Regions from separate parts of the Saliniradius amylolyticus genome, predicted to be linked through region 2. Evidence: predicted binding sites of a transcription regulator. Region 2 holds the regulator's gene; the other holds the start of a gene.
What was found. The regulator LexA, encoded in region 2, represses DNA repair genes until DNA is damaged. The targets are predictions, from matches to a motif close to TACTGTATNNNNATACAGTA.

Region 1 (15,543 bases), 3.0 Mb from region 2:
TTATTGGACACATACCATTCTCAGCGCGGCACGATGCAGAATATTGCGCAAGAGGTGGCCAATAAGGTGGTCGACTGCTTTAGCCGCCCTTTCTTACTTGGCGATCAGCCATACACCGTCAGCACAAGCATAGGTGTAAGCCTCTTCAACCATCAAACCCCGGATCATGAGGCGATTTTAAGGCATGCAGACCAGGCCATGTATTTATCCAAACAAAAGCACGGGAACTGCATCAGCTTTTATGATCCTTCTGGATAACGCTCTGAGCCTTATCCTACGGTTCCCAGGCTCTGTGGACGGGCAAAGCGGGGAGCACTGGAGGCTGATCGTCACGCGCTGTTATAATCCCGCTTCTTTCAGCCATCAACCTGAGTATCCGTGCTATTATTGTCATGCTGGGCGGTAAACACCCCAGAGCCAAGATCGAAGTCCATGATGTAGTATTTGCCGTCGGCGATACTCTATCCGACACCTACTCTCAGCTGCACCAGCAGTGGTTTGGCGATCCTGAGCATTGCCACATAGACTCCTGGATGGCGGTGGACGGTATAGATGAGTATAAGGTGAGTTTAGGTCCGGCCATGCCCGGCCCCGGACAACCTAAACTGTATTTTATTAATCTAGGCGGTTATCGCGATGGTATTTTCGGCGAAGAGCATCGGTTTTTATTGATGCCAGCAACGGACGCTAAAGCCGCTAAGACAAAGGGCAAACAGCATCTGTTAAAGGAATGGGACAAACCCCACACCGATGCAATAGTGGATATTGATGATTGTATCCCCATCGAAGCAGTCGGCAATCTGTTTGTGCACTTAGAGCAAGGGCACGCTCACCAGGGGGTACGCACAGGCAATGACTATATTATTCTGAGCTCTGCACCAGAACGGCGCTGATAATCTTTGTGGCTAACGTCAGAACCTGGATATCCACTTCATCGAAGGCATTCGTCTTACTAGAGAAGACTTTCAACACGCCCAGCAGTTGGTCTTGGTGTGCCATAGGCACCACCAACATGGACTTTAAGCCGACTTTCTCACAAGCGGCCTTGTCCACCCGGGGGTCGTTCATCGCATCGCCACAGTTGAGTACTTTATTCTCTTTCACACAGAGTCCGGAGAGACTGGTCTCTCGCTTTAGGCGCAGCCCTACATTTTTGGCGGCCATACCGGTGGCGGCGCGATACACCATCTCATCACCGTCAACCAGTTCAACCACGGCGCCGGTGGCGAAAGTCAGCTGTTCGGCCAACCGGGTAATCGCGTTCAGGCTATCGTCGCTGGAAAGGTGCTGGCCAATAATGCTCGACTGAACTTCGATGATTTTAAGGAGTTGGTCCTTAGTGAGCAGGGACACATTGGCTTTGGCAAATTCGAGCATTGGCATTCCTCATTGCATCAGAGAATCCCTTCACCCATTCCTCAGGCTAGGGTGTTAACCTGAGGTAACACTTATCATTTTAGCAAATGAGGGTCAAAGTCATGGCCTAACTTTTCGGTTTTAGTGCGCAAATAGCCCTTATTATGCTCGGTGACACCATGATCGATGGGAATGCGCTTGACCACATCAATACCCAGATCGGTCAGGGCCTGACGCTTTCTCGGATTATTGGTCATCAGCGACACCCGCTTAACACCCAGCGTTTCCAACATAAACCGGCAAATACGGTAATCCCGCATATCGGCATCGAATCCCAGATGTTCGTTGGCTTCCACCGTGTCCATGCCGTTATCTTGCAGATGATAGGCCCGGACCTTGTTCAGCAGGCCAATCCCCCGGCCCTCCTGACGAAGATACAGCAATACTCCCGAGCCATGCTCGACGATATTCTGCAGCGCCTTTTCCAGCTGAAAACCACAGTCACAACGTGTGCTGAACAGCGCATCGCCGGTCAAACACTCGGAATGAATGCGAATCAGGACTTCGTCATCAACAGTCCAGTTACCATAGGACAGGGCCACATGCTCCTGGCCACTGTCTTCTTCCACAAATCCGTGGATTCGGAACTCTCCGAACCTTGTGGGTAATTTGGCGGAGCTGACATAATCAAAGGCGGTATCGGCGTCGGTCATGGTTCTCGTATTACAAAGGTCGTTGCGGATAATGAGGCTCCTGCGAACCTGACGCAAGAGTGCCGCCATTATCCCGTTAAATGGATCGTTTTGCAGTAACTTTTACTGCTTAGGATAAATCAGAGGCTCAAATTGCTTTAAAGAGCGGGGCTTAGCCACGCCATAGCCCTGAGCATAATCCACTCCCATCTTGCCCAGTTCGGCCATGATGTCCTTGGTCTCAACAAACTCCGCCACCGTTTCCATATCCATCGCCTTAGCCACCTCCTGTATGGAGCGCACCATCGCCATATCCACTTTATCGGTGAGCATATCCTTCACGAAGCTACCATCGATTTTAACGTAATTGACCGGCAGGTTTTTCAAATAACCGTAAGAGGAAAAACCGCTGCCGAAATCATCCAGAGCAAAGGTGCAGCCCAGCTTCCGGAAGGTTCGTATGAATTGCAGGGTTTCGTCCATCTTGATGATGGCCATGCTCTCGGTGATCTCGAAGCATATCTTACGATAAGGAATGCCATATTTTTCAAAGGCATTGAGCACAAACAACCGCAGCTCTTTATCCCCCAGAGACTGACCGCTCAGATTAATATTGGCGCGCTCCAGATGAGCCAGATGTTGAGGATTGTCGGACAACCAACGGAAGAAGTGCTCAATGACCCAGCGGTCCACCTGAGCCGTAAGATTATAGCGCTCTGCTGCTGGCAGGAAGCTGGCTGGAGAACCTAACCCTTCTTTGGTATTCATACGCAGCAGGATCTCATAGTAATGACCATGCGCCAGGTCATTTAAGGGATGATAATGCTGATAGAAAAGCTCGAAGTTATCGTCCTCAAGGGCCTCGTTAATTAAGGACACCCAGTGCAGTTCGGTCTCATAGCGCTGAATCTGCTCATCTTCGCGAGAGTAGGTGTGGATCTGGTTACGCCCCTGCTCCTTAGCCATGTAACACGCCGAGTCGGCCATGCTCAATAATTGTTCGGGTGTATGAATCTGTTCATGGTGTGGCACCAGTCCAAGGCTGATTCCGAGGGTGAAGATACGCCCTTCCCAAACGAAGCGAAACTCCTGAACCACAGTCATTAAACGATTTGCCAGTATGTAAGCACTATCTTCGGATGCTTCATCCCCCACCAATAAGACACCAAACTCATCGCCACCCAGGCGCGCCAGCAGACCATGCCCTTCCACCACATCGTTGAGCTGGTTGGACAGTTGCTTAATCAGGATGTCTCCGGCTTTATGGCCGCAGGTATCATTCACGACCTTAAACTGGTCCAAATCCATATAGATGAGCGTCAGCGGCATGCCTTTACCCCGCGCTTCATCCAGGTCGCTGCGCAACCGCCGCTCAAACTCGCGGCGGTTAAAGACGCCCGTCAGAGGGTCATGGGTCGCCATGTACTCCAGACTGAGATTGGTTTCCTTACGTTCGGTGATGTCGAAGACCGTGCCGAACAGGTAATCTTCATTGTGCTCGTGGCGCAATTGTACCGAAATCGAAAACCAAAAATGGGAACCATCCCGACGTACACCCTCGATTTCCTTGCCCAGCACCACGCCGGATTGCCGCAGCTCTTCCACCAGCGCCAGACGATCTTTCTCATGCGCGTAAAACTGCGCCGTCGTCTGACATTCGGCCAGCATCTGCTGCTCATTTTCATAACCAAACACCTTACACATAGCAGGGTTAGTAGTGACCAACTTACCGCTTAGCGTCGATGTATAGAGGCCTTCGGCCGAGTTTCGAAACAAGTTGTAAAAGCGCCGAAGATCCCGAATCGTATCAGACTGCTGTTGATGACGACTGCGTTGCTGAGCACGCTCGTGCTCTTCCACTGCAAAAGCGATCAGCAATAAGCCCAACAGCAACAACAAGGTCAGGTAAAGACTGGTTTGTGGCTCTAACGCCAGCCCAGTGACATACAAAGAAGTCTGCGCCAGGCCCATCAAGGTGATCATCGACCAGCCGATGGCATAAAACAGATTGGGGCGACCATCCTCACGGTTGCTATACGCCAGTGCTACACCCCATTGCACAACAATGGCCGCACCAGCCAGACCAATGGCAAACACCAACTGCCAGTATTCGTTAAACAGCAGAGTATTGACCACCAACAGGATGGCCATCAGGTACGAGATAAAGCGCCAGTACTGGGGAACCTGTTTTAGCATCAGATGGGCCACTTTCGCCGACGAGAATAACGCTCCCGCCACCAACAGCAAACTGACATCCTCGACAAACGTTGAAACCCCGGTCAGTTGAGACAGTATCCCTTCAATATTCAGAAACAGCAGCAAGAAGCTCAGTGAAGACAGCGAAAACCAGAAACGCACCGAGCTGCGCACCGCCACATAGCTAAGCAGGAAGTAACAGGTCATGATAAAGAGCGCACCGCCGATAAGGCCGATTAGCGCTAAATTTAACTGACCTTGGGTGAGCATGTCTGAGTAACTGATCAGCCGCAGAGGCACTACCAGGGGGCCATCGTCCTTAATGCGAAAATACAGGCTTCGCTTGTCTCCCGGCTCTAAATCCAGAGCCAGAATGTAAAACCGGTGGCTGATCCCACGGCTGTCGAAACGACGTTCGGCGCCGGTAACCACATTTTGCAATATGCGCTGCTGTTCATCGAGCAGCAATAAATCCAGTTCATCCACCGTTGGATTCGCGAACATAAAGGCGAAGTGCGACTCTGAGCCTCCTAACCGCTGCACCACCACACGGCCCCATAACGCCTCTTGAGGAGTCAGGGGGGCGATGTCCAATTCTTTCTGCCACTGCTGACTATGCCGCACATCCGACAGTCGGGCTGAACGATGGGCTCGCAGGTATTGCACATGCTGTTGCACTTCATCGCCCTCTAATCCGGACTCGATGACCAATGGCTCAACGCCATGACCGGCCAGCACTGGGCTGACCATCAGCAACAACAAAATTACTCCTACGAGTCGTCCCATCACTGTCTTATTCTCCGTATAGCCTGCTGCAGCATTGCCAGATCCTCAGGGGCGGTCACCACCCGACCCGCTTCTATCCAGATCGCCTCTACCAACTGCTCGGCGAACAATACGTAATCGGTGTCCTGCCAGCGAAACTGCCATTGCCAACGGTCGACACCACAGTCAAAACTCATTATTTCCGCCCCTAAGTCGCTGAGCAAGCGCTGAACGGCCTCTTGCCAGCCCGAACCGAAACCTTGGGGCAGCGCCAGTTCCAGAGCCTGAGTATCACAGTGCTTTACTTTTATTTGCCGCATGGTTTGGCTAGCCCTTTGCTCCACTGCCAGGCAGAGCGGACCTTATCTTCAGAATCAGGTTGTTCATCATAGGGGTTTTAACGCACTTTTAATAGCCACCGCCATTGGTTCTGAATGACACTCAGAGACTGACCCTCCGGTGGCGTTAAAGCGTGACATCGCTCAGGCTCAATTTGCATATCCATAGCAGAAGGGTTTAGGCATACTCTAACAAGAAAAACATCAATAGCAGGAGACCAGGATGAAAAAGTCATTATTAGTGATGGCAATATTGCTAAGCACTCCCAGTTGGGCGGGTGACATTGCAGCGGGTAAGGAAAAATCAGTGACCTGTGTTGCTTGCCATGGCCAAAATGGCATCGCCCAGATTCCCATGTACCCCAATCTGGCCGGTCAAAAAGAGCAGTACCTGTTGCAGCAGCTTAAAGCTTTTAAGGAAGGCAGCCGCAAAAATATGGTGATGTCTCCGATGGTCCAGCCATTAAGCGAAGAAGACATGAAAAATTTGGCGGCCTATTATGCCAGCCTGTCGCCCTGCGATCAGTAACGTCTAACTCAGATAATTTCTGATGGCGTTAATGAACTCATCGCCATAACGAGTCAGCTTAGTCTGACCCACGCCGCTGATCCCCAGCATCTCCCGTTGCGACTGGGGCATCACTTCGGCCATATGGGATAAGGTCATATCGCTGAATACCACATAGGGTGGCACCTCGTCACGCTCGGCGATGCGCTTGCGCAGGTGTTTGAGTATAGCGAACAACTTGCGGTCATAGCTGCGTTCATCCAGCTTACGCTTGCGGCCCAAATTCAGATCCAACCGCGGTACGGCTAACTCCAGGGCACTGTCGCCTTTCAACACCTGGGCTGCGGCCTGATTCAGCTGCAGGATGGAATGACGGGTAATATCCACCCGCACCAACCCCTGATGAATCAACTGGTTAATAATGTTATGCCACCAGGCATCAGGCTCGTCCTTACCAATGCCATAAGTGCTCAACGCATCGTGCCCATTGTCCTGAATGCGTTTTAGCTTCTTACCTCTGAGCACATCGATCACATATTGGCTGCTAAACCCTTGATTTAGCCTGTATATACAAGATAACACTTTCTGGGCCGCCGTGGTGCCCTCGAAGCGTTTAGGCGGGTCCAGACAAATATCGCAGTTACCGCAGGCATTGGCGTTGTATTCGCCAAAGTAGTTCAGCAACACCTGACGGCGACAGGTCTGAGCCTCGGCAAAAGACTCCATGGCATTGAAGCGCTGCAGTTCAATGGCCTTACGCTGTTCGTTTTCGGTCTGGCCGATCCAGTCCCTAATGCGACTTACGTCCTTCTCATCGAATAGCAACAATGCCTCGGCGGGCATACCGTCCCGACCGGCCCGGCCGGTTTCCTGATAATAGCCTTCGATAGTGCGTGGCAGGTCGTAATGCACCACAAAGCGCACATTCGCCTTGTTGATGCCCATGCCAAAGGCCACGGTGGCCACCATCACATCGATATTATCCTGAATAAAATCCCGTTGGATTTTTTCCCGTATCGGCCCCTCTAACCCGGCGTGGTAACCGGCGCAATTGAGGCCTCGGTTAGCCAGCTTAAAGGCCAGATCATCCACCTTCTTACGGCTGTTACAGTAGATAATTCCGGGGCCATCCTGCTGGCGAATAAAACGCTCGATCAGATCCAGCGGCTGATATTTCTGCACCTGGGTATAGCGGATATTGGGCCGGTCGAAACTGCCCTGATAGACAAAAGGCTGCTCCAGCCTAAGCTGCTGCAAAATATCGTGGCGCGTAGCCGGATCGGCGGTGGCGGTCAGCCCCATCACCGGCACCGAGGGAAAGAAGTTTTTCAGTTGTCCCAGTCGACAGTAGTCCTGTCGAAAGTCATGGCCCCAATGGGACACACAGTGAGCTTCATCTACGGCAAACAGACTGATAGTAAGCCCTTGCAAACGCTGGATAAACTCCGGTTGTAAAAGCCGCTCAGGGGCCACATACAGCAGACGGTATTTGCCATCCTGAACCCCGGCCAAGACCTGAAGTTGCTGCTGCCGATCCAGACTGCTGGTCAGGTACGCAGCCGGTATGCCCGCCGCCCTGAGCGCATCCACCTGATCCTTCATCAGGGAAATCAAAGGGGACACCACCACCGTTAGTCCCTCCAATAGCAGGGCCGGAACCTGATAACACAGGGATTTACCGCCACCCGTCGGCATCAGCACCAGACTGTCACGGCCTTGCAGAGCGGCGTCGATCACCTCCTGCTGGCCGCGGCGGAATTCGGAATAACCGAAATAATCACGCAGCACCGTGACTGGTGTTATAGCTTTAGGATGTGACGCGACAACAGAATCAGACAAGAGAACCTCACTTCAGAACGCGGCCATTTTACTGATGCATATGCCTACTTGCCAGAGCCAAAGCAAAGGCGTAACTTAAACGCTTGTTTGAAAAGGAGTAACAAGGTGGATCCAACAACTTTACTCAACAGTCAGGAACTCGGTGATTTTGTTGCCAGTGTCTTTCGGGACCAGATGCCTTTTAACCAGTTAATCGGTATGCAGGTCAGTCAGTTTGACGGTGAAGGAGTGGAGGTACGCCTGCCCTGGCACGACGGCCTGATGGGCAACCCGGTACAGAAAATCCTCCACGGCGGCGTAACCGCCTCTATGTTGGACACCGTGGGCGGCTTGATGGCCATCCTTCAGGTGGTTCGGGATATGAACGACATCACACTGGAGGCCTTTCAGAAAAAGCTCGGCAAGATGGGGACCATCGATATGCGCGTGGACTACCTGCGTCCCGGCAAAGGCAAGGAGTTTATCGCCAGTGCTTCGGTAATCCGCAAGGGAAGTCGCGTAGCGGTCTGCCGCATGGAGCTGCACAACGATAAAGGCGAACATATCGCCTTCGGCACTGGTACCTACATGATCGGTTAATCGTTGCAGGATAACCGCCTGACTTTAATCGGTTATCTCCTTATTCCTGTCGAACCTTGGACATGGATACCTGCTCGGAGGGACGGGCATAACAACAATTTGTATTCAGCGGCTATACCTTCCCGCCCCTTATCCCACCGGCATAAGGAGAAAGATGCTTTCGATGCCAACTTTCGATTACTTTTTCTAATCAATTGGCAAAAAGCTTTCGGTTGTCTTTGCCGACGGCTTAACCCATAGTGGGCGCCTTCGCCGCCGTCAGGAATACGCATGCAGGATAACCACGCCAAAGCCGGAGTCTTACTCGCCATCGCCGCTTATACCTTGTGGGGCTTTGCCCCCATGTACTTTAAGCTGCTGCAAGGCGTACCGGCCACCGAGATCCTGATGCATAGAATCCTCTGGTCCAGCCTGATTCTGGGCGCTCTGGTGCTGGCTCTCGGCCAATGGCACAAGGTCATGCACGCCTTACGTAACCCCAAAGTATTAAAAATTCTGCTTATCACCGGCGTACTTCTGGGCGGCAACTGGCTGCTTTTTATCTGGGCCATTAACAGCAACCAGATGCTGGAAGCGAGCCTGGGTTACTACATCAACCCACTGCTGAATGTGTTTCTGGGCCGGGTGTTTTTAGCCGAGAAGCTGCGTCGCCTGCAGCAACTGGCGGTGGGGCTGGCCTTAGTAGGTGTGGGCATTGTGGTGATATCCTACGGCGAAGTGCCCTGGGTTGCACTGGGTCTGGCCGGGAGCTTTGGCGTCTACGGCCTGATGCGCAAGCAGGTGGCGGTGGACTCCTTCCCCGGCCTGCTACTGGAAACCTTACTGATGCTGCCCTTTGCCATCGGCTACTGGGTCTGGCTGGCCGGCCCGGACAGCAATATGCTGGCCAATGACACGGCGCTTAATGTGACCCTGATCTGCGCCGGTATCGTCACCACCGCGCCCTTGCTGTGCTTTACCGCTGCGGCCAAGCGCATCATGTACTCCACCCTGGGCTTTTTTCAGTACATCGGCCCCAGCATCATGTTTGTACTGGCAGTGTTCTTATACGATGAGCCGCTGCAGTCGGACCGGCTGGTGACCTTCCTGTTTGTATGGACCGCACTGGCGCTGTTTAGCTTTGACTCTTACCGCTTCTATCGCAAAACCAAGAAGCAGCAGCGGGAGATACTCTCCCGCCAGCCTAATGAAGGGGTGTAGACCCCTCACGGTTGCTAGGAAGACACTTCTGCGTCCAGTGCTTTAGCAAAGGTCAGCAACCAAACCCCGGTGAAAAGCAAATTGATACCGATCAGCAGGCCAATAGCCCAGGAAGCGGTTCCTGGTAAGCCGCTAATCAATAAAATACCAATGATAAGCGATGCGATACCGCTGATAAGAATCCATCCCCAGGTGCGCCATCTCTTATGCTGCAGGGCTGCAACCACTTCTGCGACACCTTGAATCAAAAATAACGCCCCAACTAACAACGTCAATGTAATGGTTCCGGAAGTGGGAAACGCCAACAGGACCAAGCCAACCATGGCCGTTAAGATGCCCATTACGATGGTGACAGAGCGCCCTGACAATCCTTTAAGCTGAAAGCCCCTAACAACCGATAGTGCGCCTCCGATCAGAAATAGCGCCCCGACTAACAACTCGATACCCAATGTAAACGCCTGGGGCAATACTATTGCGAGTATACCGAGGAGCAGCATTACAATACCCTCAGTCTTTAGTGTCCTGCTGTAGCTTTGAAAGTAATCGCTCATCGCCTGCTCTCCTTACCGGTAGCGCTTTAAAATGACTAAAGCGAATGCATTTCTATTCTACCTACAGCAAAGCAGATGAATTCGGAGCAATCAATTTCAAGGACTGAGCGCACCTAGTTAAAGTAAGCTAACCGGCAACATGCCCGTCTAGAAGAGCCCTATACAGCCGCCAGCTTGGCAAAATTGAGTACCAGCCATTTGCTACCCACCTCGTCGAAGTTCACCTGCACCCGGGCGTGTTCGCCGCTGCCTTCGTAATTGAGCACCGTACCCTCGCCAAACTTGGGATGGGTAACCCGCTGGCCCAGACTAAAGCCGGTAGAGTCGAAGGCCGAGTGGGAAGTCGCCGGTTGGAAGCGACTGGTCGACACTGGCTTGCTGACCGTATTGCGCAGGCGAATCTCCTGAATGCACTCGGCCGGGATCTCGCGAATAAAACGCGACGGCGTATGGTACTTGTCCTGACCATAGATGCGACGACTCTCGGCGTAAGTCAGGATAAGCTTTTCCATGGCCCGGGTCATGCCCACATAGCACAGACGGCGTTCTTCCTCTAAACGGCCTGGCTCTTCATGGCTTTGCTGGCTGGGGAATAAACCTTCTTCCACTCCGGCGATGGTGACCATAGGGAATTCCAGCCCCTTGGCGCTGTGCATGGTCATCATCTGCACCGCATCCTGATGCTGATCGGCCTGAGTTTCACCGGCTTCTAATGAAGCATGGGTTAAAAAGGCCGCCAGCGGGGTCATATCCTCGGCATCGTCCGGCACCTCAAACTGCTTACAGGCGGTCACCAGTTCTTCCAGGTTATCCACCCGGGCCTGGGCCTTTTCGCCCTTTTCGGCCTGATACATGGCCATCAAGCCGGATTGTTTAATGGCGGTGTCGGCCTGCTCTTCCAGAGGCAGCTCGCCGGTGGTTTCCTGCAGTTTTAAGACCAGCTCCACAAACCCCTGCACCGCCTTGGAAGCCCGGCCGGAGAGACGCTTTTCCTGCAACATGGTCAGGGCCGCCTGCCACATTGAAGATTCGGAGCTGCGCGCCATATCCCGGATCTGCGCCACGGTACGCTCGCCAATGCCTCGGGCAGGCGTATTAATCACCCGCTCGAAGGCGGCATCGTCCAGTGGCTGATTGATCATGCGCAGATAACCCAGCGCATCTTTAACCTCCTGACGCTCGAAGAAGCGCAGGCCACCGTAAATCCGGTAGGGGATGGCTTCCTGTAACAGCGCTTCCTCCAACACCCGCGACTGGGCGTTACTGCGATACAGAATGGCCGTGTCGCTGAGCGCGCCGCCCTGATCCCGCCACTGTTTGATCTGACCGACGATAAAACGTGCCTCATCCAGCTCATTAAAACCGGCATACAGGGAAATAGGTTCCCCTTCATTGCCCTCAGTCCACAGATCCTTACCCAAACGACTGGAGTTGTTTTCGATCACCCGGTTGGCGGCTTTAAGGATGGTGGCGGTGGAGCGGTAATTCTGCTCCAGCCGAATGGTCTTGGCGTCGGGAAAGTCCCGCAAAAAGTGCTGGATATTATCCACGTTGGCGCCACGCCAGCCGTAGATGGACTGATCGTCGTCGCCGACGATCATCATATTGTTATGCTCGCTGGTGAGCATTCGCAACCAGGCGTATTGGATGTTGTTGGTGTCCTGGAACTCATCCACCAGCACGGCGCGAAAACGCTTCTGATAATGAGCCAAAATCTGCGGGTGATTCAGCCATAACTCATGGGCTCTCAAAAGCAGCTCGGCGAAGTCCACCAACCCCGAGCGGTCGCAGGTTTCCTGATAGACCTTGTAGATTTCACGCATCTGAGTGCGCATCACATCGCCCTGAGTCTCGATATGCTGGGGACGCAGGCCTTCGTCTTTATGGCCGTTAATAAACCACATGGCCTGCTTGGGCGGGTAGTGCTTTTCGTCCAGGTTCATGCCCTTGATAATGCGCTTGAGCAAGCGCTGCTGATCGTCAGCATCCAGGATCTGAAAATTTTCCGGCAGCCGCGCCTCCTGATAGTGGGTGCGCAGCAGGCGATGCGCCAACCCGTGGAAGGTGCCGATCCACATACCCTGCAACGACATGCCCATCAGAGCTTCGACCCGGCTGCGCATCTCGCGGGCGGCTTTGTTGGTAAAGGTCACCGCCAGCACGCCAAAGGGCGAAATCCCCTGTACATCCATCAGCCACGCCAGCCGGTGTACCAGTACCCGGGTCTTACCACTACCGGCTCCTGCCAGTACCAGCATGTCGGAGGGCGGGGCAGCAACGGCGTCGCGCTGTTTGTCATTTAAGGAGTCGAGCAGTTCGGATACATCCATAGCGATATCGGGCTTAGCAATGATGCCGCCAGTATACCAGCCACACTGTATTTTTATACACTTGGCCTAATAGGAACCCACCCCTTGGATATAACAAGTCGACCTTATTACACAAAAAGTTATTACCGTAGAGCATCAAAAGTGGCTAGAATCCGCGCCGCCCGTTCGGCGGGCCTTGTGTGGATGAATTCATTACGGATGTTTGAACATGCAATATTTACGAGCTCTGGCACAGCGGATAGAAACAGTCTATCAACAGCTCAACCTGCGTTTTTCCGATTATCAACAGCAGCAAGGTCTTTCCTGTATCAGCGGTTGTGGCCGCTGCTGCACCAACCCGGATGTAGAAGCCTCGCCCCTGGAAATGTTGCCCCTGGCGCTTAACCTGTTCGATCAGGGTCAGGCAGAAGTCACCTTAGACAAGCTGCGAGCGGCCTCAGGCTTTCACTGCCTGCATTATCAGCGCCTTTCGCTGGATGGCGCGAGAGACCAGTGCGGGATTTACGCCCACCGGCCTGGCATTTGCCGTATGTTTGGTGCCGCTGGTGTGAGGGGCAAGGATGGTCAGGCCCGTCTGTCGGTATGCCAACCGATTAAAACCGCCCGAGCCGATGCCTATCACCAAACCCTGAGCGCATTGGAGGTGACCCCACCGCCGATGATTGCCGACGGCAGACAACAACTGGTCAATCTGGATCCCCTCTGGGGACGCCAGACCCTGCCCATCAACCAGGCCCTGTCCTGGGCGTTGGAAAAGGTGCTGACCGCCGCTTACTACGACGATCCGGACAATGATGGCACTCAGGCGGCGTGATCTCGCCGAAACCCAGGCAGGCTGATTACCACTAAGTAGCGCAGGAGCCTCCATGGATGGATTTACGGCGTGTTTGCGTGTGGTGTCAGCCTGCTAGCGATGCCAACCTGTGTCTTAAAGGTCTAACAGCAGGGCCAACTCATCCAGATTCGCCAGTTGCACGTTGGGCAGGTGCCGGGCTGGCTCATAGCCGATGCCCATATGCCGGTTACCCGCATACCAGGCTGTTTGAAAGCCTGCCTCGTGGGCTCCGGCGATATCGTTAATCAAACCATCGCCCACATGCAAAATGCGCTCATTGGGCATCGCAAGATGGCGGGAGGCGAGCTCAAACATTGCCGGGTCCGGCTTTTTGGGCTGCTCAAGATTGGCGTGGAAAGACTGTTCAAAGTATTGTCCGATACCAATGGCGTCCAGATCCACATTACCATTGGTGATCGCCACCATAGGCAGCTTATCGGCGATGCGCGCCAATAAAGAACAAATAGTCTCATCCACCTTAAAGCGGCTGCGTTCATAGTAAAAATACTCGAAGGCCCGGTCGGTGGCTTCCGACACCTCGGTAAAAGCCATACCTAGCTCTAATAAACCGGTGCGCAGGGTGTGTTGGCGCCATGCGCCCATATCGTGAGTCAACTCGGGGCGTTCCTTCAGGCACTTGGCCTTGATACGCTGCCAGAAGACCTCGTTCGAATCTTTAAGCTGAGGAAATTCTGTATGAATAAACTCCAGCAGCGCATCCTCGGCCCGGCGCAGAATGGGGCCGTTGTCGTATAAGGTGTCATCCAGGTCGAAGCTTACCGCGCGGACCTGGTCTAGGGGACGGAAAATAATCATTAAGAACCTTTATTCTTTCTCGCTCTGGGGTGCGCCTTGTCGTACACCTGGGCCAGATGCTGAAAATCCAAATGGGTATACACCTGTGTCGTGGACAGGTTGGCATGGCCCAGTAATTCTTGCACCGCTCGTAAGTCACCACTGGACTCTAATACATGGGTCGCAAAAGAATGGCGTAATTTATGCGGATGTACCGGCTGATTCAAGCCCTGATGTTTTGCCCAGTGTTCCATGCGTTTGGCAATCTGTCGCCGGCCCAGTCGTTGTCCGTTTTTACTTACAAACACAGCCATCTCTCCAGCCGCCGAAAGCTGACCTCGCACTTTTAACCACTGTTTCAGACACTGGGCAGCGGTTTTACCAATAGGCAACTGGCGCTCCTTACGCCCCTTACCCCAGACTCTGATCTGAGTTTTATCCGGGCTGATCTGAGGCAGGCTCAGGGTCTCAAGCTCTGCCAGTCGCAGGCCACAACCGTAGGCCAGCTCCATGATCGCCTTATCCCGAATCGCCAGAGGGTCATTGCCCGGCTCAAACGCCAATAGCTGACTCATCTCATCCACTGGCAGTTGCTTCGGCAGAGGGCGGCCTTGTTTGGGAGCCTGGACCCCGGCAGCGGGGTTGGCACTGAGTTTTCCCTGTAACACCAGATAATCGCCCAATGCCCGGAGCGCCGATAAACGCAAGGCGATGGAACGGGGTTTTAATTGTTGGCGTTTGGCCTCAGCCAGAACCCTTCGCACCCCGTCACGCGTCAGAGCTTGCCAGTCATCCAGTTGCAGCACCTGAGCGGCCGCATTCAGCTGGCGCCGGTAATTTTCCAGCGTCCGGGGGGACAGATTGCGCTCATACTTCAGATGCGCCAAAAACGTCTCCAGCCCTTGAGCAATCGCTTCGGCCGGTTCCGTCATGCTATTGCTCCAACTGGGACAGCACCAGGGTCATAAATTTTTGTAGCTGATTGATAAGTAAGGTATCCATTCCTGGGTGGAAGTGATGATCCTCACTGCTGCCAATCACCAAAAGACCCAATTCGCCCTGCTCGCCGATCAGCATCATAGCGACCGAAGCCACCTGGCTGTCTTCGCCAAACAGCCAGGCACGTTCTTGCTGACTCAGGCGCCCGAAGTAATACATATCCTGACGGAAGCGCTTTTCCTCCAATTGCTTCTTAGCCTCGGCCGATAGCTCGGGCTCGCGATCGAAACGCATCAGGGTGATGTCCTGCAGATCCAATTGTTCCAGCAGTACGTCTTCCAGCAGACTGCGAATTTGTGCCTGTGTCTGGCACTGGAACAAGCGCAGGTTCAAATCGGCGTAGATTCGATAGATACGCTCGTTATGCTTAGCCACACTCATCAGTTCGTTGATCTGGTGCTGCAACTGATTTAAGCGGCTGCGCAATTGCTCCGATTGCAATTCCACAAGCGACACCGCGCCTTTTTGCTGATGGGGAATACGCAGCCCCTCCAGCAACTCAGGGTGCTGAGCGAAGAAGTCCGGATGGCTTTGCAGATAGCGTTTTACCTGCGCCGCGC
Region 2 (15,543 bases):
GCTAACGCGCTGACCGCCGGGTTCATCCAGGAGGGCTTTTTATCACTGTCTTCGGTGTCACGCCACTGAGGCACCTGCTCATCCAGGAATGAGTTAAGAGTCACTGGGTCGCCAAAGTTCAGATAGCCATGGCCGTAATTTTTAAGCTTACGCAGGGCCGAGAAAACCTGACCGAAAGACTCTTTCTGCTTGTTTTTACCCTTAAGCTCTTTCAGGTAGCTGCCTAGCTCCATCACATTCTCATAGCCGATGTAAACGGGGACCAGTGTCACAGGACGACGGGTGCCGCGTAGTACTCCCTGTAAGGTCATGGCGAGCATTCCGGTTTTGGGAGGTAGCAGTCGGCCGGTACGGCTGCGTCCACCTTCAGGGTAGTACTTGACCGGGTAGCCGCGGTCGAAAAGAAATTGAAGGTATTCCTTAAATACGGCGGTGTAGAGCTTGTTGCCGCCGAAGCTTCGGCGCAGGAAAAAAGCGCCGCCCCGACGAAAGATACCACCCACAGGCCAGAAGTTCAGGTTGATACCGGCGGCAATATGAGGTGTGGCCAGGCCTTCATGATAGATCACATAGGTCAGTAGTAAGTAGTCCATATGGCTTCGGTGACAGGGCACATAGACGATCTCATGTCCCTTGCGCGCCAGCTCCCTGACCCGGGCTGCGTTGTGGACTTCGATGCCATTGTAGATCTTGTTCCAGACCCGGGTGAGAAGTCGGTCGGCCAGGCGTATCAGTCCCTCACGATAATCGGCGGCAATTTCCGTCAGGTAACTTCTGGCCCGTTGGCGGGCTTCGTCCACAGACACCTTCTTGCCCTTATGCTCTTCGGCAATGGCAGCTTTCACGGCCGGGCTACCGAGAATGGCATTTTGCAATTGTTCGCGGCTGATCAGCCTGGGGCCGGTCATAGACTCGCTGCGCCGGTAAAAGTGGGTGCGTGCCACGCGGATAAGCTTGTGGGCTACCTGAATATCGGTACCTTTATCCTGTGCAATACGCTGTGACGATACTGCACGACTGAAGCAGACGGCGTTATCCCGACCCAGAAATAATACAATCAATAACTTTCTCAGCCAGCTGGGTGCTGCGCGGTCCGCCAATAGCTCGGTCCAGCCTGAGGTTGTCTTGCCGGGAGCACGCCCCCAAAAAACCGATACCGGCAGAATTTGAAAGTCCAGCTCCGGATGTTGACGCTGCAGGTTCATCAATTCGCTGAAACGGTTCGCGGCATCGGTCGCGGCCACTTTACGAGAGAACAACCCCTGTGGCTTGTTTAAATACACCGTGGCAGGAAAGGTTTGAGCGGCCAGAGTGACCCTGTCCGTTGGATCGGTCAGACCCTTGTCGCGGCAGCTGTTTCTCAGTGCCAACAGATCACTGGAGGATCGGGTATTTAACAGGTACAACACCGGACGATTAGGATCGATGCCTAATTCTTCTTCTATATCCGCGGGAATGGTCTTGGTCCGTACCAGTAATCGGTTAGGGATACTAACCAGCGTCAGCCAGAATCGCTGTAGCCAGCTCATTTGTCGTTACTTCCTTCGCCATAAGAGTGCGCGAAGCATAGCATCTGAGGTAAAAATTGTCGCGACTTGCGATTTACTAACAACTGGATATACTGACAGTAAAACTGTATGGAAAGACAGGCTATGCGACCGCTAACTCCAAGACAGCAGGAAATCCTGCAACTGATTAAAGACAACATCGCCGACACGGGTATGCCGCCAACACGGGCCGAAATCGCCCGGCGTTTAGGCTTTAAGTCGGCTAATGCGGCTGAAGAACACCTTAAGGCTCTGGCCCGCAAGGGCGCCATTGAGATCATGCCGGGCACCTCCAGAGGGATACGGCTGCTGACTCCTATTGACGAGCCTGAGCCGGAAGCGGAAGGGTTGCCGCTTATTGGGCGCGTGGCGGCCGGTGAGCCTATATTGGCGGTGGAGCATGTGGAAAGTCATTATCAGGTGGACCCTCAGCTATTCCGCCCCCATGCCGACTTTTTACTGCGTGTTAACGGTGACAGTATGAAAGATATCGGTATTCTGGACGGTGACTTGCTGGCGGTACACCGCACGGTGGATGTGCATAACGGTCAGGTTGTGGTAGCCCGTGTGGATGAAGACGTCACTGTCAAACGTCTGGAGCGCAAAGGCAAAACCCAGATTCTATTGCACGCCGAAAATGAGCAGTATGCGCCTATTAAGGTGGATCTGGCCAGTCAGCCGTTCGCCATCGAAGGTATTGCGGTAGGTGTTATCCGCAATCAGAGTTGGAATTAACTCAGGACCTTACCAATAAGTATGATCATTCAATGGCAGAGGTGGGAGTCTGTCGTTGAATGATTGTCTTGACCCAACCGCCTCGGAGCTGCATCGAGGTAAAATCCGCACTGTCGAAAAAACTTCATATTTTAAATACTTAGCTTGGACCTTGATGAAAACAGGGGATCTGGCTATTTATTCATCGCCTGATGTATTTTTATCCATAAAGGGCTGGACATTGCCCCCCTGTTTGCGCAATTCTTATACCGCTTTTAACAGAAAAATAACAATGCTGCGGTTTTCTTAACGAAAACCCGTTGGTGATCTGCTACCGGCGGACATCAGACAGCGTTAACTTCTGACAGAGGAGATGTCACGTGGGCAGAAGTGTAATCACTGCGCTATTTAGTACACTCATCAGCTTTGCTGCTGGTGCTGAACAGCAGCGAAGTAATCTGAACCTGCGCCAGGGGGTCACAGATATCAGCGGTCAGGTTTATGACCTGCATATGACCATATTCTGGATCTGTGTGGTGATCGGGGTCATTGTATTCGGGGCCATGTTGTATGCCTTGATCTTTCACCGTAAGTCCAAAGGGGCCAAACCGGCTAACTTCCACGAGAGTGTTAAGGTGGAAATTGCATGGACTGTGGTGCCTTTCCTGATTCTGGTCGGTATGGCTGTACCCGCGACCAAGACGCTCATTGCCATGGAGGACACCAGCAAGCCTGATGTGACCGTATTGGTAACCGGCTCCCAATGGAAGTGGCATTACAAATACATGGATTCCAATGTGGACTATTACTCCCTGTTGGCTACGCGTCCCGAAGAGATCAGTAACAAATTTGATAAAGGCGAAAACTATCTGCTAGAGGTCGATCGTCCTCTCGTGATCCCCACAGACCGTAAGGTGCGTTTCCTGATCACATCCGACGATGTGATCCACAGTTGGTGGGTGCCTGATTTTGCCGTTAAGAAAGACGCCAACCCAGGCTTTATCAACGAGGCCTGGACCCGAGTGGATGAGCCTGGCATTTACCGCGGCCAGTGTGCCGAGCTTTGCGGCAAGGACCACGGTTTTATGCCTGTGGTGGTGATCGCCAAAGAGCCTGCCGAATATCAACAATGGCTGAGCGAGCAAGAAGCTATTGTGCGCAAGCAGAAAGAAGAAGAACAGAAGTTGCTGGCCATGAATATGGAAATGGATGAGCTGATGGATCTCGGCGAGCGAGTTTATCAATCAGCCTGTGCTGCCTGTCACCAGCCCAACGGTGAGGGTCTGCCCGGTGCCTTCCCGGCTTTGAAAGGAAGTCAGATTGTACTGGAAGACATGCAAAAGCATATCGACATCGTGGTTAATGGCGTTTCGGGTACTTCCATGCAGGCTTTCGGCAAACAGCTGAGTCTGAAGGAGCTGGCCGCAGTCATTACATACGAGCGTAATGCTTGGGGTAATAACACCGGCGAGACCGTACAGGCAAAAGACGTCAACGCACTGATGACTGGCGAATAGGAGAATCCAATGAGCACTGTAGCAGATGACCTGCATCACGATGAGCATCATGATCACAAGCCAGGCGGTATAACGCGTTGGCTGTTTACTACTAACCATAAAGACATTGGCACCTTATACCTGTGGTTCGCTTTCATCATGTTTCTGGTGGGCGGCAGTATGGCCATGGTGATACGGGCCGAACTGTTTCAACCCGGTCTGCAGATTGTTGACCCCAATTTCTTTAACCAGATGACCACGGTCCATGGCCTGATTATGGTGTTTGGCGCGGTGATGCCCGCCTTTACCGGATTGGCCAACTGGATGATTCCAATGATGATCGGTGCGCCGGATATGGCGCTACCGCGCATGAACAACTGGAGTTTCTGGATCCTGCCGTTTGCGTTTGCCATTTTGATCGGCTCGCTGTTTTTAGAAGGTGGTGGTCCTAACTTTGGCTGGACTTTCTATGCGCCGTTATCCACCACGTACAGTAACGACAGCACGGCGCTGTTTGTGTTCTCGGTGCACATCATGGGTATCTCCTCGATCATGGGTGCCATCAATGTGATCGTGACCATCTTCAATATGCGTGCTCCGGGCATGACCCTGATGAAGATGCCGTTATTCGTATGGACCTGGCTAATCACCGCCTTCCTGCTGATTGCAGTAATGCCGGTTCTGGCAGGTGCGGTGACCATGGTTCTGACCGATAAGTTCTTCGGTACCAGCTTTTTCGATGCGGCCGGGGGCGGTGACCCTGTGATGTTCCAGCATATTTTCTGGTTCTTTGGGCACCCCGAGGTTTACATTATGATTCTGCCAGCGTTCGGCATTATCTCGCAGATCGTACCCACCTTCTCCCGTAAGAAGCTGTTCGGCTACAGCTCTATGGTTTACGCGACGGCCTCAATCGCTTTATTGTCATTTGTGGTTTGGGCGCACCATATGTTCACCACGGGCATGCCATTATTTGCCGAGATGTTTTTCATGTTCGCCACTATGCTGATCTCGGTTCCCACCGGGGTGAAAGTGTTTAACTGGGTCGCGACCATGTGGCGAGGCTCCATCAGCTTCGAGATGCCGATGATGTTTGCCCTGGCCTTTATCGTGCTGTTTACCATCGGTGGTTTCTCGGGGCTAATGCTGGCCATTACACCGGTGGACTTCCAATACCATGACACTTACTTTGTCGTGGCACACTTCCACTATGTACTGGTCACTGGGGCGATATTTTCGCTGATGGCGGCAACCTATTATTGGCTGCCCAAGTGGACCGGGGTGATGTATGACATGTCTCTGGCACGCTGGCATTTCTGGAGTTCGTTGATTTCGGTGAACGTGCTGTTCTTCCCCATGCACTTTGTGGGGCTGGCAGGCATGCCACGCCGGATCCCGGATTACTCGCTACAGTTTGCCGATTTTAACCAATGGATCAGCGTGGGCGGCTTTGCCTTCGGTCTGTCGCAACTCTTCTTCCTGGCGTTGGTCATTAAAGCCTGTAAGAAGAAGGGTGAGCAGGTGCCCGCCAAGGTCTGGGACGGTGCCGAAGGCCTGGAGTGGGAAGTGCCCTCACCGGCGCCTTACCACACCTTTGACACTCCACCGGAGGTGAAATAACCATGAGCCAGCCGCAGAACAATACCCGCATGGTGGTGAAATTAGTTGCTATCGTCGTCGGTATGTTTGGATTTGGTTTTGCCTTAGTGCCTTTGTATGACGTTTTTTGCGACATCACCGGTATTAATGGCAAGACCAACACCACTGCGGCGGTTTATGAAGGTCAGGAAGTGGATGAGTCTCGAACGATCACGCTGGAGTTTATAACCCGCACTAACACCGGTATGCCTTGGGAGTTTGAAGCCAGGACCCGCAAGATGACGGTACACCCCGGCGAGATGGCGATGGTGGAGTTTTATGTGCGTAACCCTACCCAGCGAGACATTATTGGCCAGGCGGTGCCTTCGGTATCGCCTGGCACGGCCGCGCTGTATCTGAACAAGACCGAGTGTTTTTGTTTTAACCAGCAGCCGCTGAAAGCGGGCAGCGAAGCCGTGATGCCGATGAAGTTTTATATCGACCCACAACTGCCTGAGGATATTCAGTTTTTTACTCTTTCTTACACCTTTTATGACGTATCCGAATCGTCGCAGGCCGTAGCGATGAACGGGGGCTAACTCGGAGAGCAAGATGTCACAACAACACGAAAAATATTATGTGCCTGCCCAAAGTCCATGGCCCATTGTGGGCGCGGTGGCGTTATTTTTAATCGCCGTAGGGGCCGGCAACTTTGTGGTGGAATCCACATCGGACAAGACCGGTTATGGCGGCTGGACCCTGATTGCAGGCATTGCCTTGATGTTAGTGATGCTGATCGGCTGGTTTAAGAACCAGATTGATGAGTCCATGTCAGGCTTGTACAGCGCACAGCTCGGGCGTTCCTATCGTCAGGGCATGGCCTGGTTTATCTTCTCCGAGGTCATGTTCTTTGCGGCTTTCTTCGGCGCGCTGTTTTACACCCGCATGATCGCGGTGCCCTGGTTGGGTGGTGCCTCCAACAACGCCATGACTAACGAGGTCTTGTGGCCTGGGTTTGAGGCGATGTGGCCACTGGTTCAAACCCCTGGTGGCACGGAAACCACGGCGATGGGTTGGTTCGGACTGCCGCTGTATAACACTGTGATATTATTAGCCTCGTCAGTGACCGCTCACTTTGCTCATGTTGCGCTCGAAGAGGGCAAACGAGCTAAACTGAAATGGTTCCTGGGGACGACCATTGTGCTGGGCCTTATCTTCCTAACGTTGCAGGTGGAAGAGTATGTCCATGCCTATCGTGAGATGAATCTGACCTTGCAGTCCGGCGTCTATGGCAACACCTTCTTTATGTTGACTGGATTTCACGGAATGCATGTGACTCTGGGTACCATCATGCTGATCGTGATGTTTTTCCGGGTACTCAAAGGGCATTTCAATAAGGATAACCAGTTTGCCTTCCAGGCCACCAGTTGGTATTGGCACTTTGTAGATGTGGTCTGGGTTATCCTGTTTGTTTTTGTTTATATACTTTGAGTCAGTAAGGTCTTGGATTGGGCTGGATCCAGCCCAGTGCCACGGCCAGAATAATAAATAGAATAATGGCCGCCGATAACATCACCCGGCGGCCGATAAATTGAGTCATAGAGCGTCGGCCCGGTTCATGTTTGAGCATCAGGCGCATGGCCCTAAACAGGTTGTAAATCATGACAAGCAGTAACGTCACGATGATCACTTTAACCAGCACGTTTTTCTCCTCAGGCTTATGCCGATGAAACTGAGCGCCTTACCAATCAGGGCGTTGGTGGTCACTTTGGTGGCAGTGGCTATTTTGCTGCGTCTGGGCTTTTGGCAACTGGAGCGAGCAGAACAGAAACGCCTGCGGGCCGAGCAACTTGCCGAGCGAGAGCAAACCACGCCACTCTCTTTAGAAGATGTTAGCAAACTTAATGGTGATATACGCGACTATCCGCTGCAAGTGCGTGGAGCGCTTCTCAAAGGGCGTTTGATTTACTGGGATAACCGGGTGCTTGATGGTCAGGTAGGTTACGAGGTCATCGTGCCAATGGTAACGGACGACAAAACATTGTTGGTGAACCTGGGATGGCTGGCGGCACCAGCCTATCGCGATCAGCTTCCTGACGTGAGTGTGCCCCAAGGTGTTGTGTCTCTGAAAGGGGTAATAACTCAGCCCAGCGGCAGTCCCTTAAGCCGGGAAATGGGACAAGACTCTGGCTGGCCATTACGGGTTCAGCAACCGAACATCTCCCGTCTTGAAGAGCTTCTGGAGCGACCCTTGATGAACTTCATTGTTCAGGCCGGTGAGCCTGAGCGCTTTGGTCTGGCATCTAACTGGCGGCCGGTAACCATGCCAGCGCAAAAACACGTGGGCTACGCGGTACAGTGGTTTGGTCTGGCACTGGCGGCAGTGGTGATATTTATAGTGGCTTGGCGCAAGCGCCATCAATCGAAGAGGTAAGCAGTGAAAGCGAGTCGAAAAAACCTGTTGGCATTAGCGGCAGTATTTATTCTGCCCGTCGTTCTGGCCTATTTTGCCTTGCAAGGCGATTGGTTTAATCGAGGTGTCACCAATAAAGGCACTCTTGTTGAGCCCCCATTGGACCTCAGCGTCTTAGACCAGCCTGATGACCCCAAATGGCGCCTGCTCTATGTTCTGCCTGAGTCCTGTGATAAGGCTTGCAACAATGCCCTATACGCCATTCATCAGGTATGGCTGGCATTGGGGCGGGAGCAAGATCGGGTAGAACCCTTAGTGCTAGTGCCAGAGTCGGAAATGGCGAAGGCCCGACAGGCCATCAAAGAACTGGGCCATATTCGTCTGCAGGCGGCTAATCGTAAAGATGTTAATAAAGTGTTTAAAGCTCAGTCCGCCAATGGTATTTTCATTGTCGATACACTGGGGCAGGTAATATTGCGCTACCCGTTAAAACAACAAAAACAACAAGCGGTGCTCAGCAGCAGAGACATTCTCTCTGATATGAAGAAATTGCTTAAGCTATCGCGGATCGGATAGGAAGACTCCATGAAAAAGATCGTCCTGACAGCATTGTGTCTGGCTGTGGTTGTGGTGCTTTTAGGCGCTTACACCCGTTTAACCGATGCTGGATTGGGCTGCCCGGACTGGCCAGGGTGTTATGGATTTCTAGCTGTGCCTCAGGACGAACATAGGGACATCGCCGAGCAGGCATTTCCCGAGCGCCCCTTAGAGACTCATAAAGCCTGGAACGAAATGATACACCGGTATTTCGCCGGCGCCCTTGGCTTAATCATCTTGGTAATTGCGTTGATGAGCTTGCATCGCCGAGAGCCACAACACCCCCGCAAGTTACCGCTGGCGCTGCTGATGTTGGTGATCTTTCAGGCGGCATTGGGGATGTGGACGGTGACCATGAAACTCATGCCGGTGGTGGTGATGGGTCATTTGCTGGGCGGTTTTGCAGTATTGTCCGGTTTATTTTTACTGTACTTACGCTTGTCCGACTATCGAATTCCCGGCGGAGACCCTCGGGTTCGTCCGCTGGCCAGGTACAGTTTGCTGGGCTTAGTGATTCTCATAGGACAGGTTGCGCTGGGTGGCTGGGTATCAGCAAACTATGCCGCGCTGGCGTGTACTGAGTTGCCGTTCTGTGAAGGGAACTGGGCCAGCAATCTGGACATGGCAGGGGCATACAGCATTGGGGAAGCTGCGAATTATGAATACGGCACCCATGACTATCAGGAACGCATGACCATGCATGTGATGCATCGCTTTGGTGCAATTGTGGCCTTTATTTATTTGTCGTGGCTGGCGCTTAAGCTCTATCGCCGTTCCATTTCGGTGATGATGCGCCGCGCCGCGCTGTTGATGGTTACCTTGCTGGGCGTTCAGGTGATTTTGGGGGTTAGCAATGTGGTCTTTGCCTTGCCTTTGGGAGTGGCCGTTGCCCACAATGGAGTGGCGGCGTTATTGTTACTTAGCCTGGTGTATATCAACTACACCCTGCTGCGGAAAACATAAGAGTTAGGAGCGGAGTATGGCGAAATCGGCGGCTTTATCTCAGTCGACCCATTCACAGGGTAGCTGGCGGGATTACTATGAGATGACTAAGCCCAATGTGGTATTGCTGCTGTTGCTTACTGCATTGGTGGGTATGTGTCTGTCAACACCGGGCTGGCTGGCATGGCAGCCAATTATAGCGGGGTTAGCAGGCATCGGTGCCCTGTCGGCCGCGGCCGCGGTGATCAACCATGTGGCTGACCGTCAGATCGATGCCAAGATGGCCCGCACCTATCACAGACCAGTTTCCAAAGGCAAAGTCAGCCCTGTAAAGGCACTGAGCTTCGCCGCCGCGCTGGCAGTCGCTGGGTATATCCTGTTGGATCAAGCCGTCAACCGCCTTACTGCCTTATTAACCTTGGCCAGTTTGGTCGGGTATGCCTTTATCTATACCGTGTACTTGAAGCGAGCAACACCGCAGAATATCGTCATTGGTGGTCTGGCGGGTGCCGCTCCGCCGCTGCTAGGTTGGACGGCTATGACAGGGGAGATCCACCCTCATGCACTACTGCTGGTGCTGATCGTCTTTACCTGGACACCTCCGCACTTTTGGGCCCTGGCTATCCATCGACATAAGGACTATGCCCGGGCCAAGGTCCCCATGCTGCCGGTAACTCATGGCATCGCCTACACCAAGACTTCTGTACTGCTTTACACTCTGCTGCTCAGCCTTATTTGCTTGCTGCCTTATCTGGTGGGGATGAGTCATGGGATCTATCTGCTTGGTTCGACGGCGCTGAATGCCGGCTTTCTGTATTACGCTGTGAAACTGAAGCTGGCTCCGGACTCGGAGACTAAGATCGCCATGACCACCTTTAAGTTTTCGATCCTTCATTTGATGGTGTTGTTTGTGGTGTTATTAATCGATCACTATATTCCGGTATCGCTATGAAGCAGAAATGGTTATTTTGGGGCATCCCCCTGGTTGCCCTGATTCTGGGTATCTGGCTGGCGCTGAATCTGGCTGCTCCTTCAAACCCTCAACATCTTAGCAGCTACCCTCAGCCGCGGAAGCTGGCGGAAGTGGAACTGGTCAACGCCCAAGGTGATACCGTTAAGCCGGGCCAATGGCTTGAGGGACAGTGGACACTCGCCTTTACCGGCTATACCTATTGCCCGGACATTTGTCCCACCACCATGGCGGCCTTAAATCGCATTTACGAACAGTTGCAGCAACTGCCTTCTGATCAACCAATACGGGTACTGTTCGTTTCTGTGGACCCTAAGCGGGATACGCCTGAGCGACTGGCTGAGTACGGAGCGTTTTTCAACTCCGAGTTCCAGGCCGTTACGGGGCCTCACAAGGAGCTGTTCCCCTTTGTGCGCAGTCTGGGCATGATGTACGCCATGTCGCAAAGCACCGACGATAACGACTACCTGGTGGATCACAGCGGTTCTGTGGTGCTGCTAAATCCGAAAGCTCAGGTGGTGGGTCGCTTTAAACCTGAGAGTCGGCCAGGTCAGTTGGCGGTGGTCAATCCGAACCATATCCTGGCCGATATGCCGGTGCTGGTGGACTAGTCCAGCCAGCGCCCGTCTGCGGTGGGGACAAAAAATGGTTGGGAGTACCAGTAATAGCGGGTATGGTCACGCTTGCTGGGAGCGGTACAGTTCACCCGACTGCGCCCCGGTGATAGCGACTCGGGCAGTGAAATTTGCACCTGTTCTTCTTGCCACTTCAGCGACAACGTGTCGCCACCAAAATAGCAGGCAAACTGGTGGGGGCGAATATCGCTCAAATCGAGAGTGATTGACCACTCAGGTGCAGAATGCTGATGTGCCAGGGCGGCTTTCGGGGGTTCTGAGGTAATCGGCATAGCCAGACTGTTTAACTTGAGCTTAAGGGTATTGAGGTTTGAATAATTTCCCGCCGCCGGATAACGCGGCAAGGCCGTAAAGTCACTGTAGCTGGCGATGGCACCGGAATGCTGACCGAAGCCCACATAGCCCATTTCTTCAATTAAAGCCTGGATGTCCTGATTGAACTCCCCATAGGGGTAGGCCAGGTAATTCAGGCTATAGCCAAGCTGTTGTTCGATCTGCCGTTCGGCGGCTATAAGATCTTCACTAACCCGGTTTAACCAGGCCTGTTGGCTTTCACCATCCTGGCGGGCCAGCAGGTGACGATGGTCTGTGGTGTGGTTGGCAAAGGTCACATTTTCCTTAGCCATGGCCTTTACCTGTTTCCAGTCCAGTTGCTGATGACTGGTGCCTATCAATGCCGGGTTGATGAAGATGGTGTAGGGAAAATCATATTCTTTTAAGATAGGGTGGCCATTATCGAGAATGTTGCGATAGCCATCGTCAAAAGTGATGGCGACTGCTTTGGGAGGAAGGGGTTGACCGTCCTGTAACAACTCCACCATGACTTTTAACGGAATCACCTGATGATGCTCATCCAGGTACGCCATATGGCGCTCGAAATCCTCAGGTGAAATAGATGTAGAAGCCGGCATACTGGTGCTCACATGATGATACTGTAGAATCACCCCGTGTTCGGTGAACTTGGTGGGCTCGGCTTTAAGCGGCAGGCTTGCCAGCAAGGCCCCGATTACAGAGAACAGCACTGAACGATACGCAGTCATCAATTTAATCACTCTTAACGGGTAGTTATGTCACTAAAGCTTAACGTCTTACCCGCCAAGCGCCAACGCTTTTGGCAACGTTTACTGTATCCCGGCGAGCACCGTCGTATTTTGTGGTTGGCACTGCCGATGATCCTGGCCAATATTACCAACCCATTATTGGCGATGGTCGACACCGCGGTTGTCGGGCATATGGACGGGGTGCACTTCCTCGCGGGCACGGCAGTCGCCTCCATGGTTGTCACTCAAATCTACTGGATTTGCGGGTTCTTTCGCATGTCGGCCACTGGTCTGGCGGCTCAAGCTTTGGGTCAGCAAAGTAAGGAGGCTGGGGCTCGAGTCTTATATCAGCTCATTTTTCCTGCCTTAATGCTTGGGGTGCTGCTGATCGTGTTAATGCCTGTCTTGATCTGGGTAGCAGAATGGGTCGCCGATGCAGATCAAAACGTGAACCTGGTGGTGGCCGACTATTTATCGGTCCGTGTCTGGGGCGCCCCAATGGCGCTATCTAACCTTATCCTGATGGGATGGTTAGTGGGCCAGCAAAAGGCACGAACAGTGATGGGCATCCAGATCATAGGTAACTTGCTAAATGCGGGACTTAATCTTCTGCTTGTTTTGGTGATGGATATGGGGGTAGCCGGTGTGGCCACTGCCTCTGTGATTGCCGAGGCGGTAATTTTCGGCTCCGGACTCTGGGTGATTCTGAGGAGATTGAATTGGCATGGATGGCGGCGGCACTGGTTTCGGTTGGCTGAATATCAGGCTGTGTTAAAGCTAAACGGTGACATCCTGCTACGCAATCTGGCTTTGCAGTTCTGTATGGCCGTGATGACCATCCAGGCAGCGCGTATCGGCGAAACCACAGTGGCGGTCAACGCCATCATGATGCAGTTCTTTGTGATCACCGCGCTTGGCCTGGACGGCATAGCCTATGCTGTGGAAGCTTTGGTAGGAGAGAGCAAAGGTGCCCGGCGACCCCGGCAGTTATACTTCAGGACCTTACAGGGCTTGTTATGGTCCAGCGCCCTAGCTTGTCTATACAGCTTGGTGTTTGTGCTTTTTGATCAGCGCATCGTCGCCATTCTGACCGATTTAACGGCCCTGAGAGAGTCTATCCAGCCCTTCTTGCCGTACGTGTGGCTGATACCACTGATTGCTCACTGGTGTTTCCTGTTCGATGGCGTATTCATCGGTCTGACCCGGGGCAAGGCCATGCGTAACAGCATGATCTTATGTATGACCCTAGTTTTTGTGCCTCTTTGGCTGGGCTTGCTGCCTTTAGGCAACCATGGACTGTGGACGGCGTTTTGTGGTTTCTTACTGGCGCGGGGCCTGACGTTAGGCGGTTACTTTATCCATCTGCACAAACAAGCGCGGCTCTGCGAAGGCTAGAGCCGCGTTGTAGGTGTTAGTAGTAGGAGTGTTCACCGGCCTGGTGTTCGGTGGCATCCATCACTCCCGTCAGTTCCGGGAACTGATTGAGCATTTGTTTCTCGATGCCTTCCTTTAGGGTGACATCCACCATGGCGCAGCCGTTACAGCCCCCGCCAAATTGCAACACCGCCTTACCGTCTTCGGTGATCTCGATCAGAACCACCTGACCGCCGTGGCTGGCCAGTTGTGGGTTGATTTCCGACTGGATCATGTAGTCTACGCGTTCGGCCAGGGGCGCGTCGTCCGACACCTTACGCATTTTCGCATTGGGAGCTTTGAGTGTTAGCTGCGAACCCATTTGATCCGTGACAAAGTCGATTTCCGCCTCTTCCAGAAAGGGCGCACTGTCTTCGTCTACCACGGCATCGAAACCATCGAAATTAAGTCGGACATCATTGGGCTCAACGGCGTTGGGTGGGCAGTAGGACACCCCGCATTCGGCGCTGGGTGTACCCGGATTAACCACAAACACCCGGATATTGGTGCCGTCTTCCTGTTTTTCCAGCAATTTCTTAAAGTGGGCCTGTGCCGGTTCGGATATCTGAATCATGAACATCTCTTTGGTTAACGCCTGTAGTGTCATCATAACAAATATTACTTGAGTAAAACACTCGGGTAATGGTGATTTTCTGGAAAGCACTTAGGGAAACTGATAGCTTTCAGAACAAACCGCACCACCAAGGGCTGTTATGCGCATGAAACGACTATTAATGAGTTTGATCTTCTCGCTGGCTATAGGGTCAGCCAATGCGGTAAGCATCAACCAGGATACCGACTATCTTCCCGAGGGCACCAAGTACGATGCCTCCATCCCCACTCCGGCCTCAGTGCTGGGTTATCCGGTTGGTCGTTGGCATGCTCGCCACGACCAGTTAGTGCAATATTATCAGGCGCTGGCGGTTGCATCGGATCGGGTACAGGTAAAGACCATGGGGTACACTCATGAGCAGCGGCCGCTGCTACTGCTGACCATCTCTAACCCGAACAAATTGGCAAAGTTGGATGACCTGCGCCAGCAACACCTCAACAGTGTGGAGCGAGATGAGGCGAAGAAGGACGCGCCGCTGGTATTGTGGATGGGATACAGCATTCACGGCGATGAATCCTCAGGCGCCAACGCTGCCATGCTGGTGGCCTACTATCTTGCTGCGGCGTTAGATGACGAGGTTAACCAGTTGTTGGATGAGACGGTGATCGTAATGGAGCCGGCTATCAACCCCGATGGGCTGTCGCGGTTTGCTCAGTGGGCCAATATGCACCAGGGACAGAACCGGGTAGCGGATGCCGAGCACCGTGAACATCAGCAACGCTGGCCTTCCGGGCGCACCAACCACTACTGGTTCGATTTGAATCGTGACTGGCTGCTGCTGACCCACCCCGAGTCCCGGGCCCGGATTGCCGAATTTCAGCAGTGGCGGCCCCACGTGTTGACCGACTTCCATGAGATGGGAACCGATAGTACCTATTTCTTTCAGCCCGGTGTGCCCTCGCGTAAGAACCCTTGGACACCGAATAAGAACGAGAAACTGACCGCCGATTTGGCTGAGTACCATGCAGCAACCTTTGATCGGACCGGCCAGCTCTATTTTTCTGAAGAAGGCTTTGACGACTTCTACTATGGTAAAGGCTCTACCTATCCCGACGCTCAGGGGGTAGTGGGGATTTTGTTTGAACAGGCAAGCAGCCGGGGGCACTTGCAGGAATCGATTTACGGGCCGCTGAGTTTTGAGCAGAGTATTCAAAATCAGGTACTGACCTCATTGTCCACCTTTGAAGGCGCACTGGCTAATAAGCAGGAGCTGCTCAGCTACCAGCGTCGTTTTGATGACCAGACCCGTAAGCTTATTGAACAGGACGACCTCTCCGGTTATTTGCTTAGCGAGGCAGATGATCATAGTCGTTTTCGGGCTCTGCTGGATAATTTACGTCAGCACAAAATTGTTGTGAAAGGCTTAACCAAGGATGTGAAGCGGGATGGCAAACTTTATAAGGCCGACAGTAGTGTTTTTGTACCTCTGAATCAGCCGCTTAAATACCGTTTGATTAAGTCCATTTTCTCTACTCGCAAGAGCTTCGAGGACAATACCTTCTACGATGTGTCCAACTGGAATCTGCCCTTGGCCTTTAATATCGATTTCCAGCCGGTGGAGAAGGGAATGTGGCGAGGACTGCCG

Region 1: the regulator LexA is predicted to act here: its motif matches at 12,398-12,417, upstream of uvrD (DNA helicase II).

Annotation. Positions count from the first base shown of each region.
Region 1 covers NZ_CP029347.1:3,103,318-3,118,860, forward strand. The annotation lists gene HMF8227_RS14440 (diguanylate cyclase domain-containing protein) at 1-258, shown strand, start outside; gene HMF8227_RS14445 (DUF1543 domain-containing protein) at 393-893, shown strand; gene HMF8227_RS14450 (GAF domain-containing protein) at 862-1,377, opposite strand; gene ribA (GTP cyclohydrolase II) at 1,452-2,069, opposite strand; gene HMF8227_RS14460 (EAL domain-containing protein) at 2,172-5,030, opposite strand; gene HMF8227_RS14465 (DUF3630 family protein) at 5,030-5,329, opposite strand; gene HMF8227_RS14470 (c-type cytochrome) at 5,571-5,876, shown strand; gene recQ (DNA helicase RecQ) at 5,880-7,694, opposite strand; gene HMF8227_RS14480 (thioesterase family protein) at 7,800-8,273, shown strand; gene rarD (EamA family transporter RarD) at 8,544-9,473, shown strand; gene HMF8227_RS14490 (HdeD family acid-resistance protein) at 9,488-10,024, opposite strand; gene uvrD (DNA helicase II) at 10,183-12,354, opposite strand; gene HMF8227_RS14500 (YkgJ family cysteine cluster protein) at 12,563-13,168, shown strand; gene HMF8227_RS14505 (HAD-IA family hydrolase) at 13,283-14,005, opposite strand; gene xerC (tyrosine recombinase XerC) at 14,005-14,916, opposite strand; gene HMF8227_RS14515 (DUF484 family protein) at 14,918-15,543, opposite strand, start outside.
Region 2 covers NZ_CP029347.1:70,820-86,362, forward strand. The annotation lists gene plsB (glycerol-3-phosphate 1-O-acyltransferase PlsB) at 1-1,529, opposite strand, end outside; gene lexA (transcriptional repressor LexA) at 1,653-2,282, shown strand; gene coxB (cytochrome c oxidase subunit II) at 2,642-3,778, shown strand; gene ctaD (cytochrome c oxidase subunit I) at 3,788-5,377, shown strand; gene HMF8227_RS00375 (cytochrome c oxidase assembly protein) at 5,380-5,934, shown strand; gene HMF8227_RS00380 (cytochrome c oxidase subunit 3) at 5,948-6,826, shown strand; gene HMF8227_RS00385 (DUF2909 domain-containing protein) at 6,828-7,037, opposite strand; gene HMF8227_RS00390 (SURF1 family protein) at 7,062-7,769, shown strand; gene HMF8227_RS00395 (hypothetical protein) at 7,773-8,324, shown strand; gene HMF8227_RS00400 (COX15/CtaA family protein) at 8,334-9,308, shown strand; gene cyoE (heme o synthase) at 9,325-10,239, shown strand; gene HMF8227_RS00410 (SCO family protein) at 10,236-10,868, shown strand; gene HMF8227_RS00415 (polysaccharide deacetylase family protein) at 10,865-11,932, opposite strand; gene HMF8227_RS00420 (MATE family efflux transporter) at 11,960-13,327, shown strand; gene nfuA (Fe-S biogenesis protein NfuA) at 13,344-13,919, opposite strand; gene HMF8227_RS00430 (M14 metallopeptidase family protein) at 14,059-15,543, shown strand, end outside.